Regions from separate parts of the Pseudomonas sp. M30-35 genome, predicted to be linked through region 2. Evidence: predicted binding sites of a transcription regulator. Region 2 holds the regulator's gene; the other holds the start of a gene.

Region 1 (4,343 bases), 830 kb from region 2:
GGCGACGCCAGGGCCGCCGCGTACCAGCGCATAGGCACCTTCGGAGTCAAAACCGCTGCTGGCGGTGCCGGTGGTAATACTGCCAGCACCTATTTTGATACGTGCATCACCGCGGCTGTTTTGTACGCGCAAGGCGTCAGACGTATCTCCAAGAGTGGAGAGTGAAGCTCCGGGAGTATTGAACACGATCAGCGAGTTCTTACCGTTGTTGGTATTGCCGCCCGCCATGTCGATGATCACATTGCCGCCATCAGCGGCGAATACACCTTCGTTATTGTTGTTGTTGACGCTGATATCGACGTTTTCACCGGTGATGACCACGGCGTTATTCTCGCCTGTGGCAATAATGCCAAAACCTTCGGAGCGACTGCTGAGGTTAGCCAAATCAATGCGTGAGCCCGCTGTGCCATTGGCCTCAACCGCGCGGCTGACCACCTCAAGTATTGTGTCGCCTTGCACCTTGATGCTGGCGCCGTTACTCGCACGTAAGCCGTGCTCAAGTTTCACCGCGGGTTTATTGCTGGTGCCTGCGGGGCCACGGGACACAGCATCAAGGTTGCCGTTAAGCAAGATGCTACCTCGGTTTGCGTCAATCGCGATGGCATCCGCCTGCGTGGTGATCAGGCGAGTATCGCCGCCGATCACAATCGAGCCGCTGTCGGTCGAGCGCAGAAGTTGACCGGTTGCGGTGCCTGCTGCGCCGTTGAGGATGCTGGTGAGGTTGCCCTCAATGCTCAAGGCTGCATTGCGGGCAAATACCACGGCGCGATTACCGTCGGGCGTGCTCGGTAAAACTTCAGCACTGATGTCTGGCGCTGTCAGCGTCAGTGAACTGTTGGCGCTGCTGCGAATCGGTACATTGATGGTGTTTGAGGTAAAGCTGGTGTCTGCGTTGGTGCAGGTCGAGCCTTCCGTGGCACCGGCGCCTGGCTGAGTAACGCATGCCGCATAAGCGCTGTCGGAGCCGCTAACCGTCAAAGCCAGAAGTGCGCTGAATGAGGCGCACTGCAAGGCACACAGTTGACGTCCTGCACGCACAGTGAATGCCGGGGTGGAGGTGGAACTCTTCTTTATAGTCCGCTTCATGATCGACTTCCTTTGTCGTAATCTTCGAGGCGCATCAGGGCCGCAGAATCCGTCTGCTTGAAAAGCCTGATGTTGAAGCGTGATGTTATCTATGGTTCCAGCGCGCAATAACCGGCTGTAAGAATTGTTTAGATTCCGGGCGTCTGTCGCTGCCAAATGGGCTGAATGCTGGAACTTGAGTCAATTGCTTGGCTGTGGCTCGCGGCCATCAATTGACAAGAAGGCGAGGTGAGGGCCGTCGCCAAGGTTCTGATTGATTCGCTACAGTTAGCAGGTTAGTCGCCCAGGCGACCAGAAGACATGCCGCAGAAGGCATGCCTTGGCGGCCACTGCCTTGGCGACCACTGTTGTGGCGCGCCATAGATTGCCAGCTTATTGCTGGCTGGGTTCTGCGGGTGTGGTTACTGGGCTGTTGGCTTCAAGTTCAAGGACTTTGGCTTCGAGTGCCTCTAATCGTGCACGCGTGCGGGCCAACACGACCATCTGGCTGTCGAATTCTTCGCGGCTAACCAAATCCAGCTTGCTGAATCCGCTTTGCATCAGCGCCTTGAATTGCGCTTCGAACTCCGCGCGGGGCAGCGGCGTATCACCATTGAACAGGCGCGAAGCACCAGCGGTGAGGGCGTCGAGCAGAATTTTTGGTGGCAACATGACTAACTTCCAATTGCGGTAGACCGAAAGTGTAACACGCAGCGTCGGGTGCGCTGATTGTGCGGTCTGCACGATTATTGCGCGTGATGCCCGCTGGCGATGCACTGTTGTTGTGCATTAAATCATTGAAATCCACGGTGTTGTGCCTGTTGTAGCGCCTAAGTCCATGAAATGACGCAGCTTTATCATGTTTGGCAAGCTTTCTGCTTAGCTCCAAGTGAAAGATGCACTGATGCAGTTCCGGTGCGTTAGTCGGAGCACAGGAGTGTTTCGTCAGGAGCGGTTGGTGGGTGTTGGTCTTGCCGAGTTAGAGCAGCCAATGCATTACAAAAGCCAGGCACTGCGCTTAGACTTGGCTCGGGTTTGCAATTCCTGGGGCAAGTCCACCTTACACGGGAGAGAGTTACATGAAGCTAGTTACTGCCATCATCAAGCCGTTCAAGTTGGATGACGTCCGCGAGTCACTGTCGGAGATCGGCGTGCAGGGCATCACTGTTACTGAAGTCAAAGGCTTCGGTCGTCAGAAGGGCCACACCGAGCTGTACCGCGGTGCTGAATACGTTGTCGACTTTTTGCCAAAAGTGAAAATCGACGTGGCAATCGCTGACGATCAACTGGATCGGGTCATCGAAGCCATCACTAAAGCAGCCAACACCGGCAAGATTGGTGACGGCAAAATTTTCGTAGTTAACCTGGAACAGGCCATTCGTATTCGTACCGGCGAAACCGATACCGACGCGATTTAAGCCCCAAAAAACCGAACCCCGCCCCAGGAGTTAAACCATGACTCTGCGAAAAATCGCAGGGCTAGGAGCCCTTTTGTCCCTCGTTTTGCCAAGCGTTGCGCTGGCTGACGAGGTTGTACTGAACAGCGGCGACACTGCGTGGATGATTGTTGCCACCGCACTCGTGCTGTTTATGACCATTCCTGGCCTGGCACTGTTTTATGGCGGCATGGTGCGTTCCAAGAACGTGCTGTCGGTAATGATGCAGTGCTTCGCTGTTACTTGTTTGGTCAGTCTGTTGTGGGTCGTTTATGGCTACAGCATGGCGTTTGACACCACAGGCATGGAAGAAGGTGTTGTTAACTTCAATTCCTTTGTGGGCGGCTTGTCGAAAGCATTCCTCAGCGGTTTGGAGACTGACAGCCTTGTCGCCGCGGTTCCTGAAAGCGTGTTCATCACCTTTCAAATGACCTTTGCCATCATCACACCTGCTCTCATCGTCGGCGCATTCGCTGAACGCATGAAGTTCTCCTCAATGCTGGTCTTCATTACCGCGTGGTTCACATTGGTCTATGCACCAATGGCGCACATGGTTTGGGGTGGCGTGGGTGGCTTGCTGTGGGATTGGGGCGTGCTCGATTTCGCGGGCGGTACTGTCGTGCACATCAACGCCGGTGTGGCGGGTTTGGTGGCGTGCCTGGTACTGGGTAAGCGCAAGGGTTATCCAACCACGCCAATGGCTCCGCACAATCTGGGTTACACCTTGATTGGCGCGGCAATGCTCTGGGTCGGTTGGTTCGGTTTTAACGCAGGTTCTGCACTTGCAGCGAACGGCACGGCGGGTATGGCCATGCTGGTTACTCAAATCGCCACGGCTGCTGCGGCGCTGGGCTGGATGTTTGCTGAGTGGCTGACACACGGCAAACCAAGCGCACTGGGGATTGCCTCGGGCGTGGTTGCGGGTTTGGTTGCAATTACCCCAGCCGCCGGAACCGCAGGCCCTATGGGCGGGCTGGTTATCGGTCTGGCGTCGGGGGTTATCTGCTTCTTCTGCGCCACTAGCCTGAAACGCAAACTCGGTTACGACGACTCGCTGGACGCCTTCGGTGTGCACGGTGTCGGCGGAATCGTCGGGGCATTGCTCACGGGTGTATTTGCAGCACCTGCATTGGGCGGCTTTGGTGAAGTTGAAAACATTGCAGCGCAACTATGGATCCAGTTCGAAGGCGTGATCTTCACCGTGGTTTACACCGCGATTGTGACCTTTGTGATTCTCAAAGTGATCGATTTGGTAATGGGGCTGCGGGTCAGCGATGAAGATGAAGCTGTCGGTCTAGATCTCGCCCAGCATAACGAGCGTGGGTACAACCTGTAAGCACACAGAGCGCGCCCCTCGGGGCGCCCTAACCGAATAGCGCTATTGATAAGGCGCACGGCACGAGGTGACATATGGACAACACAGCATTGACAGCATTGACGTACGGTTTTGACACCTTCTACTTCTTGATATGCGGCGCATTGGTGATGTGGATGGCGGCGGGTTTCGCCATGCTCGAATCCGGTCTGGTACGCGCCAAGAACACCACCGAGATTTTGACCAAGAACATCGCGTTGTATGCGGTCGCCAGCGTCATGTATCTGCTCATTGGTTACCACATCATGTATTCCAGCCCTGAAGGCGGCATTCTGCCAAGTCTCGGCTTTTTGATTGGTAGCGAGCACAGCGCTGAAGCCGTTTTGGCGGGTGGCGATGATGCGCCGTACTACTCATTGCGTTCGGACTTCTTCTTTCAGGTGGTGTTCGCTGCCACTTGTATGTCGATCGTTTCCGGTGCGGTTGCTGAGCGTATGAAGCTCTGGGCGTTTCTAGCCTTCGCGGTA
Region 2 (4,343 bases):
CCAAAACCGGTGGACCCGAGTTTCTCGCGGGCAATCAGGCTCTCGAAGATGTCTTGTCCATCGAGGTCGGGCAGTTCGCGCGCAACCAAGTTGGCAATCTGTTCGAGAACACGTTTTTTACTGCCACCCGGCACGTTCATCAAGGAACGGCCGGGGGTCAGGATATTTTCAAGTCGGATCATAGGAGTTGGGCGATATCAACGGGCCATTGCGCCCTGTTGACGGTCGAGCTGCTTTTCCTTGTGCTTGATAAGTTGTCTGTCGAGTTTGTCGGTCAGTAAATCGATTGCTGCATACATATCATCATGCTCGGCATTAGCAACTATTTCGCCGCCTGCAATGTGTAAGGTGGCTTCGATTTTCTGCTTGAGCTTCTCGACCTCCATAATGACTTGCACATTAGTAATCTTGTCGAAGTGGCGTTCTAGTCGACTGAGTTTTTCGTCGATGTAGTCACGCAGGGCGTCGGTCACATCTAGCTGGTGTCCACTGATGTTGACTTGCATACCGCATTCTCCTTGTTGCCGTGTGTAAGAGACAGGCTGTTTTGCCTGCCGCCGGAACACTTTGGCGCGGAAAAAACTCAGTCATCGAGTCTGGCATTTCACGCTCTGAATATTTGCAGTATGGCTGCATTTATCCAAGAGGGCGTCAGTTCGATATTGCTTGAGACAATTTTCCTGTTCATCAACTGCTACATCAATCGCTTGCGTTCACTTGAAGGCGCGATACCGAGGGACTCACGGTATTTAGCAACGGTGCGGCGAGCTACTTGAATGCCTTGTGCCTCCAGTAAACCAGCGATCTTGCTGTCACTCAATGGCTTTTTTGCATTTTCCGCTGCAACCAGTTTTTTGATAATCGCGCGGATCGCTGTAGATGAGCATTCTCCGCCTTCGGAGGTGCTTACATGGCTGGAGAAGAAATATTTCAACTCGTAAATGCCACGCGGAGTGTGCATAAATTTTTGCGTGGTAACGCGCGAGATTGTCGACTCGTGCATGCCCACCGCTTCGGCGATGTCGTGCAGCACCAGAGGCTTCATGGCCTCGTCACCATAGTCGAAGAAGCCGCGCTGGTGCTCAACAATCTGGGTCGCGACTTTCATCAGTGTTTCGTTGCGGCTCTGCAGGCTTTTTATAAACCAGCGGGCTTCCTGTAGTTGATTGCGCATAAAGGTGTTGTCAGCGCTGGAGTCGGCGCGGCGTACAAAGCCTGCGTACTGCGCATTCACCCGTAGTCGAGGCATGGCTTCCTGATTGAGCTCTACCAGCCAGCGCTCGTTGTGTTTGCGCACAATGACATCAGGAACCACGTACTCAGGCTCACTCGATTCGATCTGCGAGCCGGGGCGAGGGTTGAGACTCTGGATTAGTTCGATAACTTGACGCAGGTCGTCTTCTTTGAGCTTCATGCGGCGCATGAGCTGGCTGTAGTCACGACTGCCAAGCAGGTCAAGGTAATCATTGGCGAGGCGCTGGGCTTCGGTTAGCCAGGGCGTCTTGGCGGGCAGTTGGCGCAGTTGTAATGTCAGGCACTCGCGTAGATCGCGTGCGGCAATACCTGAAGGCTCGAACTGTTGAATGCGGTGCAGGACGGCTTCAATTTCGTCCAGCTCGATATCCAGTTCAGGGTCAAAGGCTTCAAGAATCTCTTCGAGGGTTTCTTCGAGGTAGCCTTGAACGTTGATACAGTCGATCAGGGTGACCGCGATCAAGCGATCCTTATCCGACATCGGCGACAGGTTGAGCTGCCAGAGCATATGGCTCTGTAGGCTTTCACCGGTGGAGGTGCGTGTGGTGAAGTCCCACTCGTCATCGTCGCTACTGCTCGGCAGGCTGCTGGCGCTGGTCTGGTAGATATCTTCCCAGGCGGTATCAACGGGCAATTCGTTGGGAATGCGTTCATTCCACTCGCCATCTTCCAGGTTGTCCACGGTTTGTGGGGCGTCTTGGAAGCTGGTTTCCTGGTAGGTGTCTTGTTGCGGGGGCTGCTCAACCGTAGCGGTTTCGGCTCCGTCGGCCATAGGGTCCGAGTTATCGAAATCTTCGCCTTCTTCTTGGCGTTCGAGCATTGGGTTCGACTCCAGTGCCTCCTGGATTTCTTGTTGAAGATCCAAGGTCGACAGTTGGAGCAAACGAATGGCTTGTTGCAGCTGAGGAGTCATCGTCAGCTGCTGGCCCATCTTCAGGACTAGCGATGGTTTCATTGCAGACCTTATTTACCTGCGTCTCTGCGCAATCTACTACAGGGCACCTGGGGCGCCTCAAGGAAGCAAATTATATGCCTGAACTGCAGTGCTTTGCCTAGATATTGAGGCTTATCGGTTGATAAAAACCGCAGTTAAAGACGGAATTCATGACCCAAGTAGACTTCTTTAACTGTCTGGTTGGCGAGAATCGCCTCTGCGTCGCCTTCCGCAATGAGCTGGCCATCGCTGACGATATAAGCTGTTTCGCAGATATCAAGCGTTTCGCGCACGTTGTGGTCGGTGATCAGCACGCCGATGCCTTTGGCTTTTAAGTGGTGAATGATTTGCTTGATATCGCCAACAGAAATCGGGTCAACACCGGCAAATGGCTCATCGAGCAAGATGAATTTCGGTGCAGTTGCCAAGGCGCGGGCGATTTCAACGCGGCGCCGCTCGCCGCCGGAAAGACTCATGCCCAAGTTGTCACGAATGTGGTGAATATGGAACTCCTCAAGCAGGTTCTCCAATTCAGCTTCGCGGCCAGCACGGTTGAGCTCTTTGCGCGTCTCAAGGATTGCCATGATGTTGTCGGCAACGCTGAGCTTGCGAAAAATTGATGCCTCTTGCGGCAGGTAACCAATGCCTGCGCGCGCGCGGCCGTGCATTGGCTGGTGGCTGACGTCTAGGTTGTCAATCAGAATGCGTCCCTGGTCAGCCTGGACTAAGCCCACAATCATGTAGAAGCAGGTGGTTTTACCTGCACCGTTAGGGCCAAGCAGGCCGACGATTTGGCCGCTATCAATGCTCAGGCTAACGTCACGGACAACCTGGCGGCTTTTGTAGCTTTTCGCCAGGTGTTGGGCTTTCAATGTAGCCATTAATTACTGCCCTTGGGTGGGTTTGTTCTTCGGTTGAATCACCATGTCGATACGCGGGCGCGGCGTGGTCACTTTGCTACCATTGGCGCGGCCAGCATTAACGATTTGGCGCTGAGTATCATAGACAATCTTCTCGCCCTCGAAGGTATTACCCTCTTGGATGACCTTGGCTTGGTCAATCAACACGATGCGCTCGTTAGCGGCAAAGTATTGGATGGTCAGGCCGTAGGCTTTGACGATCTCTTTGTCGGCAGCAGGTTTCTGCTCATAGTATGCAGGGCGGCCGACGGAGGTAAATACGTCGATTTCGCCTTTGGCATTTTGCGTAATAGTGACGGTGTCGCCGGTGATTATCATGGTGCCTTGAGTGATAACGACATCGCCGCGATAAACTGCAACACCTTGCTTGTCGTCGAGCTCTGCACTGTCTGCTTGTACGCGGATCGGCTGATCGCGGTCAGTGGGCAAAGCCCAAGTGTGAGCGCTTCCTAGCGCTGCACCCAAGCAGAGCAGAAGGGGGAGGGTTTTAACGAACCTCATGCTGGCCTCTTACGTTGGACAGCAAGAGCATCCTGCCGTCATTTAAATACGCTTTCATTCCTTGCGCCGTGGTCACCCCATTGGCTGCGTCGATTCTAACGGCTTGCTGGGTCTGCGCATATTCCTTATCGGGAATTACGGTCAAGCGACTGGTTGTAAGCAGGGTTGGGCGACCTTTTGCATCGGTGCGCTTTACGCGGACCTTATCAATCAGTTCGACCTCTTTACCGCCAGGCGAAACTTCACCTTTTTCACTTTGCACATGCCACGGCAGCTCTGTTCCGCGGTATAGCAGCAGATCAGGTTGCGTCAGATAGGAGATATCTGATGTTTTGGCATGCTCAACTTTGTCGGCAGTCAGCTCGTAATGCAATGCGCCGTCTGGTTGATATTGTACGGTTTTAGAATTAACCACATAAAAATCAATTGTGTTTTGTGCCGTGCTCTTGGCCGGTTTGTCCGCAAAGCTGTCTGGGTTGATATTCCAATAGCCCGCGGCGGCGACTAGCAGCACGCCGAGCAAGAGGAGAAAGATGTTCAGTGGTTTACGCATAGTATGCAGTTCTACAGGTAGGCTGCTTGAGCCGCTTCAAGGGTGCCTTGGGCAAGCATGATTAGTTCGCAGAACTCACGAGCTGCGCCTTCGCCGCCTTTGGCTTGGGTTACTGCGAACGCGTGTTGACGCACAAAAGGGTCGGCGCTGGAGACGGCCATGCCCAAGCCTACTCGACGAA

The links. Region 2 encodes sigma-54, which starts transcription at its own class of promoters, with help from an activator protein. Its sites were predicted from a motif close to ANTGGCATNNANNTTGCTNT; they were not measured.
Region 1: a site for sigma-54 is predicted at 1,928-1,947, ahead of glnK (P-II family nitrogen regulator). Genes of this name have one in related genera too.

What each region holds. Positions count from the first base shown of each region.
Region 1 covers NZ_CP020892.1:4,703,441-4,707,783, reverse strand. The annotation lists gene B9K09_RS21545 (autotransporter outer membrane beta-barrel domain-containing protein) at 1-1,086, opposite strand, end outside; gene B9K09_RS21540 (accessory factor UbiK family protein) at 1,459-1,737, opposite strand; gene glnK (P-II family nitrogen regulator) at 2,145-2,483, shown strand; gene B9K09_RS21530 (ammonium transporter) at 2,521-3,837, shown strand; gene B9K09_RS21525 (ammonium transporter) at 3,912-4,343, shown strand, end outside.
Region 2 covers NZ_CP020892.1:3,877,592-3,881,934, reverse strand. The annotation lists gene ptsN (PTS IIA-like nitrogen regulatory protein PtsN) at 1-182, opposite strand, end outside; gene hpf (ribosome hibernation-promoting factor, HPF/YfiA family) at 198-506, opposite strand; gene B9K09_RS17955 (RNA polymerase factor sigma-54) at 695-2,209, opposite strand; gene lptB (LPS export ABC transporter ATP-binding protein) at 2,344-3,069, opposite strand; gene lptA (lipopolysaccharide transport periplasmic protein LptA) at 3,073-3,609, opposite strand; gene lptC (LPS export ABC transporter periplasmic protein LptC) at 3,596-4,162, opposite strand; gene B9K09_RS17935 (HAD family hydrolase) at 4,174-4,343, opposite strand, start outside.